DNA from 2 places in the Achromobacter sp. 1011811831 genome. Region 2 is predicted to be linked to the other one. Evidence: riboswitches for the same ligand, from Rfam matches in the RefSeq annotation. Region 2 holds a riboswitch; the other holds the start of a gene.
What was found. Region 2 has a riboswitch for glycine ahead of gcvT (glycine cleavage system aminomethyltransferase GcvT). Riboswitches for the same ligand answer to the same signal wherever they lie in the genome.
Positions count from the first base shown of each region.

Region 1: it holds a riboswitch for glycine, as region 2 does, so the genes downstream of both, AC6LJ9_RS09520 (D-amino acid dehydrogenase) here and gcvT (glycine cleavage system aminomethyltransferase GcvT) in region 2, are expected to answer to the same signal.

Region 1 is NZ_JCBANG010000017.1:72,158-81,407, forward strand. Features, by position in the region: gene AC6LJ9_RS09510 (GntR family transcriptional regulator) at 1-41, shown strand, start outside; gene AC6LJ9_RS09515 (MFS transporter) at 236-1,570, shown strand; gene AC6LJ9_RS09520 (D-amino acid dehydrogenase) at 1,676-2,905, opposite strand; glycine riboswitch at 2,952-3,033, opposite strand; glycine riboswitch at 3,037-3,138, opposite strand; gene ampC (class C beta-lactamase) at 3,330-4,496, shown strand; gene AC6LJ9_RS09530 (3-hydroxybutyryl-CoA dehydrogenase) at 4,561-5,568, opposite strand; gene AC6LJ9_RS09535 (NAD/NADP octopine/nopaline dehydrogenase family protein) at 5,570-6,667, opposite strand; gene AC6LJ9_RS09540 (hypothetical protein) at 6,849-7,313, shown strand; gene AC6LJ9_RS09545 (AraC-like ligand-binding domain-containing protein) at 7,345-8,322, opposite strand; gene AC6LJ9_RS09550 (spinster family MFS transporter) at 8,539-9,250, shown strand, end outside.
Region 2 is NZ_JCBANG010000029.1:29,037-38,286, forward strand. Features, by position in the region: gene AC6LJ9_RS13440 (Orn/Lys/Arg family decarboxylase) at 1-2,187, shown strand, start outside; gene AC6LJ9_RS13445 (BaiN/RdsA family NAD(P)/FAD-dependent oxidoreductase) at 2,211-3,416, shown strand; gene AC6LJ9_RS13450 (superoxide dismutase) at 3,582-4,196, shown strand; gene AC6LJ9_RS13455 (ZIP family metal transporter) at 4,222-5,115, shown strand; glycine riboswitch at 5,202-5,296, shown strand; glycine riboswitch at 5,326-5,460, shown strand; gene gcvT (glycine cleavage system aminomethyltransferase GcvT) at 5,541-6,641, shown strand; gene gcvH (glycine cleavage system protein GcvH) at 6,729-7,106, shown strand; gene gcvP (aminomethyl-transferring glycine dehydrogenase) at 7,198-9,250, shown strand, end outside.

The sequences.
Region 1 (9,250 bases), on a different contig from region 2:
CGTCCTTCATCGCGGCGCTGCCCAAGGATCTGCTGGCCTGAAGCCGGAAGGCCGAGGGAACAGACCGGCGGCGGATTCGGCCCGCCGCGGGTTCGACTGCGGGTAATTCCCGATTACTGCATTTTTGCGATGCTTCAAAATATATTTATAAGAAATTTAAAAATCTTGATGCGTCGCCCTGCCTGGTTGTAACGGGTTGGGCCCCAACCCAGTCCGGTACACCAAGGAACTAGTCATGGATGCCGTATCCCCGCAGCCCGCCGCACAGCTGGCCCCGCAGCATTCCCGGGGCGATGCCCCGGCCGTCGATTCCGCCCGCATGCACAGCAAGGTCGCGTGGCGGCTGATTCCTTTCCTGATCTTCCTGTTCCTGCTCGCCTGGATCGACCGCGTCAACGTCGGCTTCGCCAAGCTGCAGATGCTGCAGGACCTGCGCTTCAGCGAGGCCGTGTACGGCCTGGGCGCGGGCATCTTCTTCATCGGCTATTTCCTGTTCGAGGTGCCGAGCAATCTGCTGCTGCAGCGCATCGGCGCGCGCAAGACCCTGGCGCGCATCACCATCCTGTGGGGGCTGACGTCGATGGCCATGGCCTTCGTCACGACGCCGTTCTCGTTCTATCTGCTGCGCTTCCTGCTGGGCGTGTTCGAGGCGGGCTTCTTTCCCGGCGTCATGCTGTACCTGACGTACTGGATCCCCGCCGGCCGGCGCGGCCGCATCAACGGCTGGTTCATGACGTCCTTCGGCATCGCCGGCGTGGTCGGCGGCCCGATCGCGGGCCTCATCATGAGCGGCATGGACGGCGTGGCGCCGTTGCGCAACTGGCAATGGCTGTTCGTGCTGGAGGGCATACCCTCGGTGATCGCCGGCATCGTGGTGCTGGGCTACCTGCCGGACCGGCCGCGCCAGGCGCGCTGGCTGTCGGCCGCCGAGCAGACGGCGCTGGAAGCCGAGCTGGAGGCCGAGCAGCGCCACGGCGGCAAGCACGCCAGCTTCGCCCAGGCCCTGCGCCAGCCGGCGCTGTGGTTGTGCACGGCCGCCTATTTCTGCATCGTCGGCGGCAACGCCACGCTGGCGTTCTGGATGCCGTCGCTGGTGCGCGAGCTGGGCGTGCGCGGCGCGCTGGACATCGGCCTGCTGTCGGCGATCCCCTTCACGCTGGGCACCGTGGCGATGGTGCTCAACGGCGCGCACTCCGACAAGACCGGCGAGCGGCGCCTGCATTGCGCCGGCGCCACGCTGGTCGGCGCGGCGGGGCTTGCGCTGACCGCCGCCTACATCGGCAATCCCGTGCTGGCGATGGCCGCGCTGAGCGTATCCGCCATCGGCGTGCTGGGCGCGTTTCCCGTGTTCTGGGCGATTCCGGCGGGCTTTTTGACCGGCACGGCCGCCGCCGGCGGCATCGCCTTCATCAACTCGGTCGGCAACCTGGCCGGCTTCGCCACGCCCTTCATGATGGGCTGGATGAAGGAATGGACCGGCGGCGTGGCCGCCGGCCTGTACGTGGTGGCCGCCATGCAGCTGACCTCGACCGCGATCGTCGCGCTGGCGATGCGCCGGCTGGCGCGCTAGCGCAAGGCGACGGGCGGCGAGCCGCGGGCGGCCAATCACTGGCGGCGAGCGGTGGTCCGTCGGTTGCGGCCAGCCGGCTGCGGGCGCCGCCGCGCCCGCGTCGTCTCAGTGCGGCCGCAGCCGTTCGCCGACGCTGGCCGCCAATAGCTGCGCGGTGGCCGCCGACAAGGTCCAGCCCAGGTGGCCGTGGCCGGTGTTGTAGAACACGCCCGGCCGCTTGCCCGGACCCACGCGCGGCATCATGTCCGGCGTCATCGGGCGCAGCCCGCACCAGGGCACCACGCGCGCCGTCCTGACGCCGGGGAAGTGGCGGCGGGTCCAGTCCACCAGCGGCTGCACGCGTTCGGCGCGGATGTCCAGGTTGTAGCCGTTGAACTCGGCGGTGCCGGCCACGCGGAAGCGGTCGCCCAGCCGGCTGGTGACGATCTTGGCGGCCTCGTCGAGCAGGCTGACGCGCGGCGCGGCCTCGCGGCTGGCGGCGTCGTCCAGGTGCACGCTGATCGAGTAGCCCTTGACCGGATAGATGTTGACCGTGTCGCCCAGTTGCCGCGCGAAGCGCCGGCTGGCCGCGCCGGCGCAGACCACCACGGCGTCGGCCTGGTGCCGGTCGCCGCCGCCGCCGTCCGCGCCGGCCAGGTCCAGCGCATAACCCGCGCCGTCGGCCGTGATCGCGGCGACGTCGGCGTCCTGCACGAAGCGCACGCCCAGCCGCTCGCAGGCCTGGGCCAGGCCGCGCGTGAACTTGTGGATGTCGCCGGTGGCGTCGGACGGCGTGTAGAAGCCGGCGTGGCAGGCCGTTTGCAGCGCCGGCTCGATGTCGCGCGCCTCCTCGGGCGTGACCGCGTAGCGTTCCAGGCCGCCTTCGCGCAGCAGCTCGTTGCCGCGCCGCGCGGCCTCGAAGCTGGCGGCGTCGTGGTAGATGTGCAGGATGCCGCGCCGCTCCAGGTCGAAGTCGATGCCTTCGGCCTCGGCCATGTCGTACAGGTGCTGGCGCGCCTCGATCGCCAGCCGGGTGGTGGCGATGGTGTTGCGGCGGTGGTTGGGGATCTGGCGCATGAATTGCAGCAGCCAGGAATACTTGTGCCAGCTCAAGCGCGGATTGAGCAGCAGCGGCGCGTTGCTGCGACCCAGCCAGCGCAGGCCCTTGAGCACGGTGGCGGCGCTGTTCCAGACCTCGGCGTTGCTGGCCGACAGCTGGCCGCCGTTGGCGTAGGAGGTTTCCATCGCGGGGTAGCGCTGGCGGTCGTAGACGGAAACGTCGTAACCCTGCTTGCGCAGGACGTAGGCGGACGTGACGCCGGTAATACCGGCGCCAATGATGGCGATGCGGGGCATGATTGCTCCAGATGGCGTGGCGACGGCCGGACGGCCGCTGCACCCCATCTGTCCCGGTACCTGAGAGCTTTGCCCGGCGCGTGCCGGGGTTCCCCTTCGGTGGGCGCGCAAGGCGCCTCTCTCCAGATCGTCTACACCGCGCAGTCCTGTCTGCCTGAGAGTTTCCGGGGCGGTTGCTCCGTCGGCGCCCGCCGCGCGGCCGGGCCGGGGCGAGTCTCTTCTGCGTGGTGTTTGCTACGACCGTGGCAGGATAGCCAAATATTCCGCGTCCTGGAATTCAGGGTTAGTACCAGTATGAGCGCGGCGGCGCTACCATCCTGGGTTCGCGCGGGGCGCGCGCCGGCATGCCCGTCGTCGCCGCCCGGCGGCAATGCCGCCGCCTGGCCCCGCCCGTCTTGTTCGCGCTGTTTTCCGGGAGTTCTCCATGCGCCTGTCCGCCTTGTTCCGCCGCTGCCTGCTGGCCGTCACCCTTGCCGCATCGCTGCCCGCGTCGGCGCTGTCCCCCATCCATGACGCCGACGCGCGCGTGCGCGCGGCCGTGCTGACGGTGATGAAGCAGCATGAAATCGCCGGCATGGCGGTGGCCGTGACCCGGCAGGGCGAGCAGCATTTCTACAGCTTCGGCCTGGCTTCCTGGGAGACGCGCGCGCCGGTCACCAACGACACGCTGTTCGAAGTGGGCTCGATCAGCAAGACCTATTCGGCCACGCTGGCCGCCTACGCCCAGGCGCTGGGCCGGCTGTCGCTGGCGGATCCGGTCGAGCGCCACGTGCCCGAGCTGGCGGGCAGCGCCTTTGGCAAGGTTTCGCTGCTGGGCCTGGCCACGCATACGGCGGGCGGCTTCCCGCTGCAGGTGCCCGACACGGTGCGCGACCGCGCCCAGCTCATGGCCTATCTGCAGGCCTGGCAGCCCAGCTACGCGGAAGGCACGCGCCGCACCTACGCCAATCCCAGCATCGGCATGCTGGGCGTGGCGACCGCCAATGCCATGGGCCAGGCCTATGTGCCGCTGATGCAGGGCACGCTGTTGCCCAAGCTGGGCCTGCCCAGCACCTATCTGCAGGTGCCGGCCGACCAGATGGCGCGCTACGCGCAGGGCTATGACAAGCGCAACCAGCCGGTGCGCGTGAGTCCCGGCGTGCTGGCCGACGAGGCCTACGGCGTCAAGACCAGCGCCCGCGACCTGCTGCGCTTCGTGGAGCTGAACCTGGGCGGCACCAGCGGCGACGCCAAGCTGGATCAGGCCATCGCCGACACGCACCGGGGCTATTTCGAACTGGGCGGCATGACGCAGGACCTGGTGTGGGAGCAGTACCGCTATCCGGCGCCGCTGGACACCGTGCTGGAAGGCAATGCCAACACGGTCGCCCTCGAGACGCACGACGTGCGCGCGCTGCGTCCGCCGCTGGCGCCGCGCGCCGACGCCTGGATCAACAAGACCGGTGCCACCAATGGCTTTGGCGCTTACGTCGCCTTCGTGCCGGGACGCCGGATCGGCATCGTGATCCTGGCCAACCGCAACTATCCCAACGCCGATCGCGTGCGCCTGGCCTATGAGGTGCTGGACGCGCTGGAGACGGGAGGCCGTTGAGCGGACGCGCCAGGGAGCCGCGGCGGCAGGCGTTGCCCAGGCCGGTCTGCCGGGCGGTCTCCGGTCAGGCGGCCGGCGCCGCGCCGGCCCCGGCCAGCGCCGAGCCACAGCGCGGCAGCAGGCCCAGCAGCGCCAGCCGGTCGCGCAGCTGCTCCAGCCGCTGCATCCGATACGCGTCCACGTCCACGCCGGCGTAGTCGTAGAAGCCCTGGCCGTCGCGCAAGCCGTTGCGGCCCTGTTCCATGTTGCGCGCGATCACGTCCGGCGCCGCGAAGCGCGGGTCCAGCGCGCCGGCCAGGTAGCGCGAGGCGTAGTAGAGGATGTCGCCGCCGCCCCAGTCGATGAATTCCAGCAGGCCCAGCACCGAGAAGCGCAGGCCGAAGCCCAGGCGCACGGCGGTGTCGATGTCCTCGGCGCTGGCCACGCCTTCCTCGACCATGCGGGCCGCCTCGTTCATGGCCAGCGCCTGGATGCGCGGCACGATGTAGCCGGCGGACGGCGCGCACATCACCGGCGTCTTGCCCGCCATGCGCAGCAGTTCCAGCAGCTGGTCGACGGCGGCGTCGCGGGTGGCGGGGCCCCGGCTGACTTCCACCAGCGGGATCAGGCTGGCCGGGTTGAGCCAGTGCGCGTTCAGGAAGCGTTGCGGATGCGCCGTCAGCGCCGCCAGTTCGGTGACCAGGAAGGTGGACGTGGTCGATGCCACCACGGCGTCGGCCGGGCAGGCCTCGTCCAGCCAGCGCAGCGCGTCACGCTTGGCGTCCAGGCGTTCGGGCACGGCCTCGAACACCGCGCGCGCCGCGCGCAGGTCGGCGGCCGCGTCGTCCCTCGCGCGCAACCGCAGCCGGGCCAGCGCGGCGTCGGCCTGGTCCTCGCTCAGCACGCCCAGCCGCGCGAGCATGCCCAGCTCGGCGCGCACGGCCGCGCGCGCCGCATCGTGGACGCGCGCCTGTTCATCGGCGGCGCGGGGCTTGAGGTCGATCAGCGACACCTCCAGGCCGGCGATCAGGTAGGACGCGGCGATGCCCTGTCCCATGCGGCCGGCGCCGATCACGCACAAGGGGGCGGCCATCTCAATAGCCCTCCTGCAGCAGCGCGCGCATGTCGGCGCGCGACAGAGTGGACAGGCCCAGGTTCTCCAGCGTGCGACCCTCGGCGTACAGGTCGCGCCCGGTCAGCGCCGAGGCCAGGGCCAGCAGGCCCTGCGCCACCGGCATGGGCACGCCGGCCCAGCGGCCCGTCGACACCAGGAAGGACAGGCCCAGCCGCGTGTCCTCCAGCATGTAGCGGTGGCAGTGCAGGTCGATGGTCTCGCGCCAGTCGCCGCTGTCGGTCAGGCGGCCATGGGCGCCGCGCCCGTACATCCATTCATCGCCTTCCTGGGCGTAGTGGTCAGCCAGCGGGAAATGCGGCGCGCCATAGCCCAGCGCCTCGCGCAGCGCGACGCGCTCGGCATCCAGCGCATCGGTCACGGCGCGGATGGCCGGCTGGGTGCCTTCGTTGTGGATGTCCCAGCGCTCGAAATGCTGCAAGGGGCCGGCGTTCATCAGGATGAGCGGCGGGTGGATGATGGGGCCGGCATTCATCAGCGCGCCGGACAGGCCGTCGCCGGCCGGCTCCACGCTGGGATAGGCCTGGGCCAGCCGCCGCAGCGCGGCATCGGCCAGCCGAAGGGGGAAGACGCCGGTGGGCAGGCGCGTGGCGTAGCCGCTGATGACCACGCGCTGGCCGTGCTTGCGCGCCAGGTAGGGCAGGGTGCCGGTCTCGGCATAGGCGACCTGAGCGCGGTTGCCGGCCTGGCGCTGGGCGCGCGCGAACAGGTGGCAGCCGAAGGTGCCGGGCGGCAGGAACACCACCTGCCCGTCCTCCAGCAGCGGCGCGAGCCGGGGCGCCAGATCGTCGTGCGTGGTGGCGGGCAGCGGGATGACGATCAGCTCGGCGCCCTGGACCGCGTCGCGCAGTTCGCGCGCCAGCCGCAGCTGGCCGGGGCCGTCGCCGATGGCGATGCGGCGGGCGCCGCGATAGTCGGTGACCTCCAGCCCGCCGGCCTTGGCCAGCGCGGCGCCGGCCTCGGCGTCGCGCCGCCACCAGCGCACCTCGTGGCCTTTTTCGTGCAGGTCCGCGGCGGCCGCGTAGCAGCCGTGTCCGCCTCCGATGACAGTGACGCGCATGATCGTGCTCCTTGATGACGATGCGACGATCCTAGCGGCGCGGACGGCGGCCGGTCTGCGCCGAACGCGCAAGCGCCGTTCCATTCCGGCAAGGGATTCGGGCCGACCTGCGGTGTGCTACAAACCACGGCGGGCGCATGCTCCAATTTTCGACATCGCTTTCCAACAGGCCGTCAGAATCATGAAAATCCTTGCCGCAGCGCTATTGAGCCTTTCGTTCCTGGCGGCTTCCGCCGTTGCGGGAGCCGATGCCAGCGCCGATGTCAGTCCCGACACCAACCTGGACGAGGCCGAACTCGTGGCGACGCTGGAGGGCGGACATTGGCGTTCCGGCGATGCGAAGGGCACCTACCGGGTGATCCTGGAGAACGTGGGTTTCGAGCATGTCAGCTGCCGCGTCTGGATCGAGTGGCTGGCCGATGCCAAGTCCGGCGGCGCCAAGTCCGGCCAGCCGCCGCGCGTCGTGGCCCGGGTGCCGTACGCCGAGATCTCCGACAGCTTCTGGTCCTGCGGACCGAAGCGCAACGGCCTGTCGGGCGCCACGCTGACCATACCCGCCAAGCATGCCTATTCGGGCGAAGCCCGCAAGTTCCAGGCGGTGCTGGGCGCGCCGGGCGAATACCGCCATCGCGGCGCCGGCGGTTGAGCCGGCGCGCGGGCGCCGGCCCGTGCTGGCGCTAGCGGCCGCGCAGCGTGTCCGACGGCCGGCAGCCGTAGCGCTTGCGGTAGTGGCTGGCGAAGTGGCCGAAGCTGGTCACGCCGTGGCGCAGCAGGATGTCGGTGACGTTGTCGCCCGGCCCGGCCTGTTCCAGCGCCGCGTGCACGCGGGCCAGCCGCTGGCCGCGGATGTAGTCGATGGGGCTCTGGCCCAGGAAGCGCGCGAAGCCGTTCTGCAAGGTGCGGGTGGACACGCCGGAGAGCGCGGCCAGCTCCGCCAGGGTGACGGGCTCGTCCAGATGGCTTTCGATGTAGTCGCGCGCGCGCCTGACGTGCAGCGGCAGCGGTTGCCGGCGGTCGGCGCGCAGCGCGTCGCTGTAGTTGTGCGGCAGCTGCATCAGCAGCAATGACATCAGGTAGTCCGGGAAGCCCGCCGCCAGCGCCGGCGCCAGCTGGTCGATGTCCGGGTCCTGGTGCAGCCGGCACAGATAGTCCAGCGTCTGGCGCACCGCCGCCATGCCCGACGAACCCTCGGCCACGTCCACGTCGAACACCAGCGGCGTCCTGAGCGGGCGCTCCAGCAGCTGCTGCAGGCGGCGTTCCAGCGCCGGCCGCTCCACCCGCAGGATCAGGCTGCGGCAGTCGCTGCCGACGCGGATCAGGCTGCGCTCGGAGGGCGAGGAGACGGTCAGGCTGCCGGCGCGGATGGCGGCGCTGCGGCGACCCAGCTCGACCATGCCGCTGCCGGCCAGCGTGGCGCGCACCAGGTAATAGCTGGCGATGTCGCCGGCGTCGATCTCGACCTCGGCGCCATAGCGCAGGTCGAACAGCGCGGCGCTGCCGAAATACACGCCGTACAGGCGCGACTGCAAGGGATTTCCCTGAGGCACGCGCATATGGTGCGACCACAGGTGATGGCTGACCTGGTCCCGGATCTCGGCCATGTTGGCCGAGTCGAGCAGGCAATGGCGTTGCAGCGGAATCGAGTCTTGGAACATGCTTTCCTGCGCCCCGGGAACAGTGCTTGCGCGCCCCGTATAGAGCCGCGCCCGGCAAAGGCCTACAACTGACGGACCAGGCCGCGCCCGCCGGGCCGGCCTGGGAACTCCAGGACGAGCGCCGCGCGGCGGCCGGACCTGGCGCACACAAGCAGGCGATGCGCGGCCGGCCGGTACAAGGCTGGCGCGACAGCGCCGCCACGCAAGGGAAGAGACATGACTGGCGATATCCCCGACAGCGCGCCCGCGCGCCGCTACGCCTACGAGTGGTACGTGGTCCTGGTCTGCATGCTAGCGTACATATTTTCCTTCGTCGACAGGCAGATCCTGGCGCTGATGATCGAGCCGATCAAGCGCGACCTGGGCCTGACCGACACGCAGTTCAGCCTGCTGCACGGGCTGGCGTTCTCGCTCTTCTACGCCTTCATGGGCATCCCCATCGCGCTGCTGGCCGACCGCTATTCGCGCCCGCGCATCATCGCCGTCGGCGTGGCCTTCTGGAGCCTGGCGACCGCCGTCTGCGGCCTGTCGCGCAACTTCGCCCAGATGTTCCTGGCGCGCATCGGCGTGGGCGTGGGCGAGGCGGCGCTGTCGCCCGCCACCTACTCGATGCTGAGCGACATGTTCCCGCGCGACCGGCTGGGCCGCGCCGTGGGCGTGTACTCGATCGGCTCGTTCATCGGCGGCGGACTGGCCTTCCTGATCGGCGGCTATGTGATCAACCTGCTGAAAAGCGTGGACACCGTGGCGCTGCCGCTGCTGGGCGCGCTGCGGCCCTGGCAGGTGACGTTCTTCGTGGTGGGGCTGCCGGGCCTGCTGGTGGCGTTGCTGATCCTGCTGACGGTGCGCGATCCCGGCCGGCGCGGCCTGCGCCTGGGGGCCGACGGCCGCGCCAGCAAGCCCGCCATCGGCGACACCTTCCGCTTCC
Region 2 (9,250 bases):
GCCCTGTCCGCCGCGATCGAGGCCGAGGGCGTCGAGGTGATCGGGGTGACCAGCTATGGCGACCTGAGTTCCTTCGCGCAGCAGCAGAGCCGCGCCAGCGCCTTCATCCTGTCGATCGACGATGAAGAGTTCGACGTGGACTCGCCCGAGGACGTGGCCAGCGCGATCAAGAACCTGCGCGCCTTCATCGGCGAGCTGCGCTTTCGCAACGCCGACATCCCGATCTACCTGTACGGCGAGACGCGCACGTCCGAGCACATCCCGAACGACATCCTGCGCGAGCTGCACGGCTTCATCCACATGTTCGAGGACACGCCCGAGTTCGTGGCGCGCCACATCATCCGCGAAGCGCGCAGCTACGTGGACAGCCTGCCGCCGCCGTTCTTCCGCGAGCTGGTGAAGTACGCGCAGGACGGCTCGTATTCCTGGCACTGCCCCGGCCACTCCGGCGGCGTGGCCTTCCTGAAGAGCCCCGTGGGCCAGATGTTCCACCAGTTCTTCGGCGAGAACATGCTGCGCGCCGACGTCTGCAACGCCGTGGATGAACTGGGCCAGCTGCTGGACCACACCGGCCCGGTGGCCGAGTCCGAGCTGAACGCCGCGCGCATCTTCCACGCCGACCACTGCTACTTCGTGACCAACGGCACGTCCACCTCGAACAAGGTGGTGTGGCACGCCAACGTCGCCGCCGGCGATGTGGTCGTGGTGGACCGCAACTGCCACAAGTCGATCCTGCACGCCATCACCATGACGGGAGCGATCCCGGTGTTCCTGCGCCCGACGCGCAACCACCTGGGCATCATCGGCCCGATCCCGCTGGAAGAGTTCCACCCGGACAACATCCGCAAGAAGATCGAAGCCAATCCCTTCGCGCGCGAGGCCGTCAACAAGAACCCGCGCATCCTGACGCTGACGCAGAGCACCTACGACGGCGTGATCTACAACGTCGAAATGATCAAGGAACAGCTCGGCAGCCACGTCGACACGCTGCACTTCGACGAAGCCTGGCTGCCGCACGCGGCGTTCCACGAGTTCTACCGGGACATGCACGCCATCGGCCAGGACCGCCCGCGCAGCAAGGACGCGATGGTGTTCGCCACGCACTCCACGCACAAGCTGCTGGCCGGCATCTCGCAGGCTTCGCAGATCATCGTGCAGGAGTCCGAGACCCGCAAGCTGGATCGCAACGTCTTCAACGAGGCGTACCTGATGCACACGTCCACGTCGCCGCAGTACGCGATCATCGCGTCCTGCGACGTGGCCGCCGCCATGATGGAACCGCCCGGAGGCACCGCGCTGGTCGAGGAAAGCATCCGCGAAGCCATGGATTTCCGCCGCGCCATGCGCAAGGTGGAATCCGAATTCGGCAAGAACGACTGGTGGTTCAAGGTCTGGGGCCCGAACCGCCTGGTGTCCGAAGGCATCGGCAACCGCGACGAATGGATCCTGGAGTCCAACGAGCATTGGCACGGCTTCGGCGACCTGGCCGAAGGCTTCAATATGCTGGACCCGATCAAGGCCACGATCATCACCCCGGGCCTGGACATGTCCGGCAGCTTCGGCGAGACCGGCATCCCGGCCGCGCTGGTGTCCAAGTACCTGACCGAGCACGGCGTGGTGGTCGAGAAGACCGGCCTGTATTCGTTCTTCATCCTGTTCACCATCGGCATCACCAAGGGCCGCTGGAACACGCTGCTGACCGCGCTGCAGCAGTTCAAGGACGACTACGATCGCAACCAGCCGCTGTGGCGCATCCTGCCCGACTTCTGCAAGGTGCACCGCCGCTACGAGCGCATGGGCCTGCGCGACCTGTGCCAGCAGATCCACGAGGCCTACCGCGAGCGCGACGTGGCCCGCCTGACCACCGAGATGTACCTGAGCGACATGGTGCCGGCGCTCAAGCCGTCCGACGCCTTCGCCCGCATGGCGCACCGCGAGGTCGAGCGCGTCGACATCGACAAGCTGGAAGGCCGCGTCACCGGCGTGCTGCTGACGCCGTACCCGCCGGGCATCCCGCTGCTGATCCCGGGCGAACGCTTCAACCGCACCATCGTGCAGTACCTGCAGTTCGCGCGTGAGTTCAACGAGCGCTTCCCGGGCTTCGAGACCTACATCCATGGCCTGGCCGACGAGGTGGGCGAGGACGGCGAGAAGCGCTACTACGTCGACTGCCTGAAGGAAGAGTGATCCCGCAAGGATCCGGAGCGCCGATGTTGTTTGACGTTGCCGTGCTGGGCGCCGGCGCCGCGGGCATGATGTGCGCCGCGGTGGCCGGCCAGCGGGGCTTGCGCGTGGTCCTGGTGGACCACGCCGAGCGCCTGGCCGAGAAAATCCGCATTTCCGGCGGGGGCCGCTGCAATTTCACCAATCTCGGCGCCGGCCCCGCCAACTTCCTGTCCGAGAACCCGCACTTCTGCCGTTCGGCGCTGGCGGGCTACACGCCGCAGGATTTCCTGGCGCTGCTCAAGCGCCATCGCGTGTCCTGGCACGAGAAGCATCGCGGCCAGCTGTTCTGCGACGATTCCAGCGAATCCATCATCGGGCTGCTGCGCGCCGAGTGCGACGAGGGCGGGGTGGCCTGGCGCATGGGCTGTTCGGTGGCCGAGATCGTCCATGGCGAGCAGGGTTTCGAGCTGCGCACCAGCCAGGGCCTCATCCGCGCGGCCAAGCTGGTCGTGGCCACCGGCGGCATGGCGATCCCGCAGCTGGGCGCCACCGATTTCGGCCTGAAGATCGCGCGCCAGTTCGGCCTGAAGATCGTCGAGCCACGGCCCGCGCTGGTGCCGCTGACCTTCGACGCGGCGCAGTGGCAGCCTTTGTCGGCGCTGTCCGGCGTGGCGCTGGAAGTGAGCCTGTCCACGGGGCAGGGCAAGGCGCGTGGCGAGTTCCTCGAAGACCTGCTGTTCACGCATCGCGGGCTGTCGGGGCCGGCGATCCTGCAGATTTCCAGCTACTGGAAGCCGGGCGAGCCCATCGTGGTGGACCTGGCGCCGGGCCGTGACCTGGCCGCCGAGCTGCTGGACGCCAAGTCCGGCAACCGCCAGCAACTGCACACGGTGCTGGCCGGGCTGTGGCCCAAGCGGCTGGCCGACGCCTGGCTGGCGCTGGCCGAGCAGGGCGGCAAGCCGGGACTGGCCGCCTTGCGGCTGGCCGACGCGCCGGACAAGACGCTGCGCGGGCTGGCCCAGGACATCCATCAATGGACGCTGGTGCCCAGCGGCACGGCCGGCTACAAGAAGGCCGAGGTCATGCGCGGCGGGGTGGACACGCGCGGGCTGGACCAGAAGTCCATGCAGGCGCGCACCGTGCCCGGCCTGTACTTCATCGGCGAGGCCGTGGACGTGACCGGCTGGCTGGGCGGCTACAACTTCCAGTGGGCCTGGGCCTCGGGCGTGGCTTGCGGCAAGGCGCTGTAGCGACGGGATCGGGCCGCCGCCGGGTACGCGTCCGGCGGCGATAGGCCGGCCTTATCGCGCGGATTGTGACAATCTCGTTGTGGTATTAAATAAAAATAAATATCATTTGTGTTTTCGATAGTGATTCGTTCCCATCACCAACGGACGATCTGACGGAGACACCAGATGGCCTATACCTTGCCCCCGCTACCCTACGCCTATGACGCGCTGGAGCCGCACATCGACGCGCTGACGATGGAGATCCATCACAGCAAGCATCACCAGACCTACGTCAACAACCTGAACGCCGCCCTGGAAGGCGCCGGCCTGTCGACCGACGAACCGGTGGAGGCGCTGGTGGCGCGGCTGGACCAGCTGCCCGCTGCCATCAACGCGGCGGTGCGCAACAACGGCGGCGGTCACGCCAACCACAGCCTGTTCTGGAGCGTGATGTCGCCGCGCGGCGGCGGCGCGCCCGACGGCGCGCTGGCGCATGCCATCGCGTCCGACCTTGGCGGGCTGGATGCCTTCCGCGAAGCCTTCACCAAGGCCGCGTTGACCCGCTTCGGCAGCGGTTGGGCCTGGCTGTCGGTGACGCCGGCCGGCAAGCTCGTGGTCGAGAGCAGCGCCAACCAGGACAGTCCGCTGATGCACGGCAATACCCCGATCCTCGGCCTGGACGTATGGGAGCACGCCTACTACCTGAAATACCAGAACCGCCGCCCCGAGTACATCGGCGCGTTCTACAACGTGATCGATTGGCCCGAGGTGGCGCGCCGCTACGCGGCCGCCGTGGGCTGATCGCGGTTACGCCAGCGAGGCGCCCATGAACACATTCAGCCGACACCGGATCCGACCCGCCGCCACCAGCGTCAGCATCTGGACGCTGGCCGTGCTGGTGTCCTGCCTGGCCCTGTACCAGCTCTGGGTCTACCTGGACGTGCGCGCGCCGCACGTGGCCGACGCGCTGCTGGGCGGCATGATGGCCGCCGCCGCGACCGCGCTGGGCACGCTGCCCGTGCTGTTCGCCCAGACCCTGCCGCAGAAGGTGCAGGACAGCCTGTACGGTTTCGGCGCCGGCGTCATGCTGGCCGCCAGCGCCTTCTCGCTGGTGGCGCCCGGCATCGCCGCGGCCGGCGAGCTGGGGCATGGCCCCTGGGGCGCCGGCATCCTGGTCGGCGCCGCCATCCTGCTGGGCGCGGCGGTGCTGCTGCTGATGGACCGCTGCCTGCCGCACGAGCATTTCATCAAGGGCAGGGAAGGCATCGAGGCGCATCGCCTGCGCCGCACCTGGCTGTTCGTGTTCGCCATCACGCTGCACAACCTGCCCGAAGGGCTGGCCATCGGCGTGGGCTATGCCGGCAACGACCCGCTGCGCGGCACGGCGCTGGCCACCGGCATCGCCATCCAGGACATCCCCGAAGGGCTGGTGGTGGCGGTGGCGCTGATGGCCGCCGGTTACAAGCGCGCCTTCGCGGTGGCGCTGGGCATGCTGTCGGGTCTGGTGGAGCCGCTGGGCGCGGTGCTGGGCGCGGCCGTGGTGGGCTGGTCGGCGGCCTTGCTGCCGTGGGGACTGGGCTTTGCCGCCGGGGCCATGCTGTTCGTCATCAGCCATGAAATCATTCCCGAATCGCACCGCAAGGGACACGAGGTCTACGCCACTTGCGGGCTGATGCTGGGCTTCGTGCTGATGATGTTGCTGGATACCGCGCTGGGCTAGCGGCCGCGGCCCCGAACGGCGCGCGGACAGCCGGGTTTCCTCGCTTTCCGGCGCCCGAGGTTTCGATGTATGCTTGCGCCGCTGTCATGCATGTTGCGGGAGAGAGCGGCCATCAAGCTGGCCGCCGCCGAAGGCGCAATTCGCCCGGAATCGCTCAGGTAACCCATACCGTCCATGCTTGCCCTGTCCCGGTTTTCGGTCGATGTGGCAAAACAGCACTCTGGAGAGACCTGGCGCCGCGCCTTTCAGGCCGTCCCGAATGGGGACGTAGCGGGCAGCCCAGGCGCCGAAGGTGCACACCCGCCACGCGGGGCAACTCTCAGGCAAAAGGACAGAGGGGCGGAAGATTCAGCCGTGCCGTGGACGCGTGTCCGCTGGCGGCTTTCCGCAACCCTGGCAACGCTGCCGCTCCGGAGTTCCCGCGCATGTCCGCAACCCTCAAACGCACCCCGCTGGCCGACGAACACATCGCCTCCGGCGCCCGAATGGTCGACTTCGGCGGCTGGGACATGCCGCTGGCCTACGGCTCGCAGCTGGAAGAGCACCACGCCGTGCGCCAGGACGCCGGCATGTTCGACGTCTCGCACATGCTCAACGTCGATGTGACGGGCCCGGACGCCTTCGCCTTCCTGCAGCGCCTGGTCGCCAATGACGTGGCCAAGCTGACCGTGCCGGGCAAGGCGCTGTACAGCTGCATGCTCAATCCGCAGGGCGGCGTGATCGACGACCTGATCATCTATTTCTTCGCCGCCGACCAGTGGCGCGTCGTGGTCAATGCCGGCACCGCCGACAAGGACATCGCCTGGATGCAGCGCGTCCGGCAGTCCGGCAAATTCGACGTGGCCATCGCACCGCGCCGCGACCTGGCCATGATCGCCGTGCAGGGCCCCAACGCCCGCGCCAAGGTCTGGGCCGCGCGTCCGGCCTGGCAGGCCGCCAGCGAACCGCTGACCCCGTTCGTGGCCGCCCAGGTGGGCGACGATACGCTGGTGGCCCGCACCGGCTACACCGGCGAGGACGGCTTCGAGATCGTGCTGCCCGCCACGCAGGCCGTCGCGCTGTGGCGCGACCTGGCTGCGCAGGGCGTGCGTCCCTGCGGCCTGGGCGCGCGCGACACGCTGCGCCTGGAAGCCGGCATGAACCTCTACGGCCAGGACATGGACGAGCTGATCCAGCCCGACCAGGCCGGCCTGACCTGGACGGTATCGCTGAAGAACGCCGAGCGCCGCTTCATCGGCCGCGACGCGCTGGAACAATTCGCCACCCCGGCCGCCTTCCTCGGCCTGAAGCTGCAGGAACGCGGCGTGATGCGTGCCCACATGGCCGTGCGCGCCAAGCAGGGCGCGGGCGAGCTGACCAGCGGCACCATGTCGCCCACCCTGGGCGTGTCCATCGGCTTCGCCCGCCTGCCCGTGGGCGTGGTTCCCGGCGACACGGTCGAGGTGGACATCCGCGGCAAATGGGTGCCCGCCCTGGTCTGCAAGCTGCCGTTTGTCCGTAACGGCAAAGCCGTCGAACACTCGTAAACTCGAAGCTTCGCGCGCGCCGGCCGGCAGGCCCGCGCGCGAGGCGCGCAATCCTTTTTCCCCATCCGAATAGCCCCAGGAGTTCCCATGAGCCTGCCCACCGATCGCAAGTACACCGAGTCCCATGAATGGGTCAAAGCCGAAGGCGACGTGTTCGTCGTCGGCATCACCGACACCGCCCAGGACCAGCTGGGCGACCTGGTCTTCGTCGGCGACGTCAAGGTCGGCGCCAAGCTGGCCGCTGGCGAAACCGCCGGCGTGGTCGAGTCGGTCAAGGCCGCCTCCGACATCTACGCGCCCGTGGCCGGCGAGATCGTCGCCTTCAACGAAGAGCTGGAAAGCAATCCCAACCTGATCAACGAGTCGGCCTTCACCGCCTGGATCTTCAAGATCAAGCCGGACAACGCCGCCGACGCGGACAAGCTGCTGGACGCCGCCGGCTACGAAGCCGTCGCCAACGGCTAAGCCCGTCCCGCGCGGGCTGGCCGCTGCCGCCGCCTGCCCGCGCGCTGCCATACCGATCGTCCCCGACGCTCACGCACCCGAGATCCTCCCCATGTCGCGCGCCCTAGACACCCACACCGACTTCATTCCCCGCCACATCGGCCCCTCCGACGCCGACCAGGCCGCCATGCTCGCCGTGATCGGCAGCCCCAGCCTGGACGCGCTGATCGAAGAAGTCGTGCCGCCCAAGATCCGCAGCCAGGCCCCGCTGGCGCTGCCGCCCTCGCGCAGCGAAACCGACGTGCTGGCCGAGCTCAAGCAGGTCGCCGGGCGCAACAAGGTCTACCGCAGCTACATCGGCCAGGGTTACTACGGCACGCAGACGCCCAACGTGGTGTTGCGCAACATTCTTGAGAATCCCGCCTGGTACACGGCCTACACGCCTTACCAGCCCGAGATCTCGCAGGGCCGCCTGGAGGCCCTGCTGAACTACCAGACCATGGTCGCCGACCTGACCGGGCTGGACATCTCCAACGCCTCGCTGCTGGACGAGAGCACGGCCGCCGCCGAAGCCATGACGCTGGCCCGCCGCAGCGCCAAGTCCAAGAGCCCGGTGTTTTTCATCTCGCGCCACGTGCACCCGCAGACCATCGAGGTCGTGCGCACCCGCGCCGAGGGCCTGGACATCGAGATCGCCGTGGGCGACGAGGCCGAAGGCCTGCCGGAATGCTTCGGCGTGCTGCTGCAATACCCGCACAGCACCGGCTCGGTGGCCGACTACCGCAAGCTGGCCGACGCCGCTCACGCGCAGGGCGCGGTGGTGGCCGTGGCCACGGACCTGCTGGCGCTGGCCGTGCTGGCTGCGCCGGGCGAGTGGGGTGCCGACATCGCCGTGGGCTCGGCCCAGCGTTTCGGCGTGCCGTTCGGTTTCGGCGGCCCGCATGCCGGCTTCATGGCCTGCAAGGACGCCTACAAGCGCAACATGGCCGGCCGCCTGGTCGGCGTGTCCAAGGACGCGCAGGGCAACCCGGCCATGCGCCTGGCGCTGCAAACGCGCGAGCAGCACATCCGCCGCGAAAAGGCCACTTCCAACATCTGCACCGCGCAGGTGCTGCTGGCCGTGATGGCCGGCATGTACGCCGTGTGGCACGGCCCGGCCGGCATCCGCCGCATCGCCAACCGCGTCAACCGCTACACCGCAATCCTGCGCGCCGAGCTGGTCAAGCTGGGCGTGAAGGTCGCCAACGACAGCTTCTTCGACACGCTGCTGCTGGAAACCGGCGCGGCCACGCCCGCCATCCTGACCGCGGCCGACTGCGCCCAGGTCAACCTGCGCCGCGTCGACGGCGCGCGTCTGGCCGTCTCGCTGGACGAGACCGTCACCGCCGCCGACCTGCAGGCCCTGGTCAACGTGTTCGCCTCCGGCCTGGAACGCGATGACCTCGAGCTGGACGTCGACGCCCTCGACGCCGCGGCCGCCAGCGGCATCCCCGCCGCCGTGGCCCGCGAAAGCGCCATCCTGGTGCACCCGGTGTTCTCCAGCGTGCAGTCGGAAACCGACATGCTGCGCTACCTGCGCAAGCTGGCCGACAAGGACCTGGCGCTGGACCGCACCATGATCCCGCTGGGCTCGTGCACCATGAAGCTGAACGCCACGGCCGAGATGATCCCCATCACCTGGCCCGAGTTCGCGCTGATCCACCCCTTCGCGCCCGCCTCGCAGAGCCAGGGCTACAAGGAACTGATCGACCGCCTGTCGGCCGCGCTGTGCGAGATCACCGGCTACGACAACATCAGCCTGCAGCCGAACTCCGGCGCGCAGGGCGAGTACGCCGGCCTGCTGGCGATCCGCGGCTACCACCAGGCCAACGGCCAGCATCAGCGCAACGTCTGCCTGATCCCCTCGTCGGCGCACGGCACCAACCCCGCGTCGGCCCAGCTGGCCGGCATGGACGTGGTGGTGGTGGCCTCCGACGCCAACGGCAACGTCGACCTGCCCGACCTGCGCGCCAAGATCGAACAGGTCGGCGACAAGCTGGCCGCGCTGATGATCACCTACCCGTCCACGCACGGCGTGTTCGAGGAAGCCGTGACCGAGATCTGCGAACTGGTGCACCAGGCCGGCGGCCAGGTCTACCTGGACGGCGCCAATATGAACGCCATGG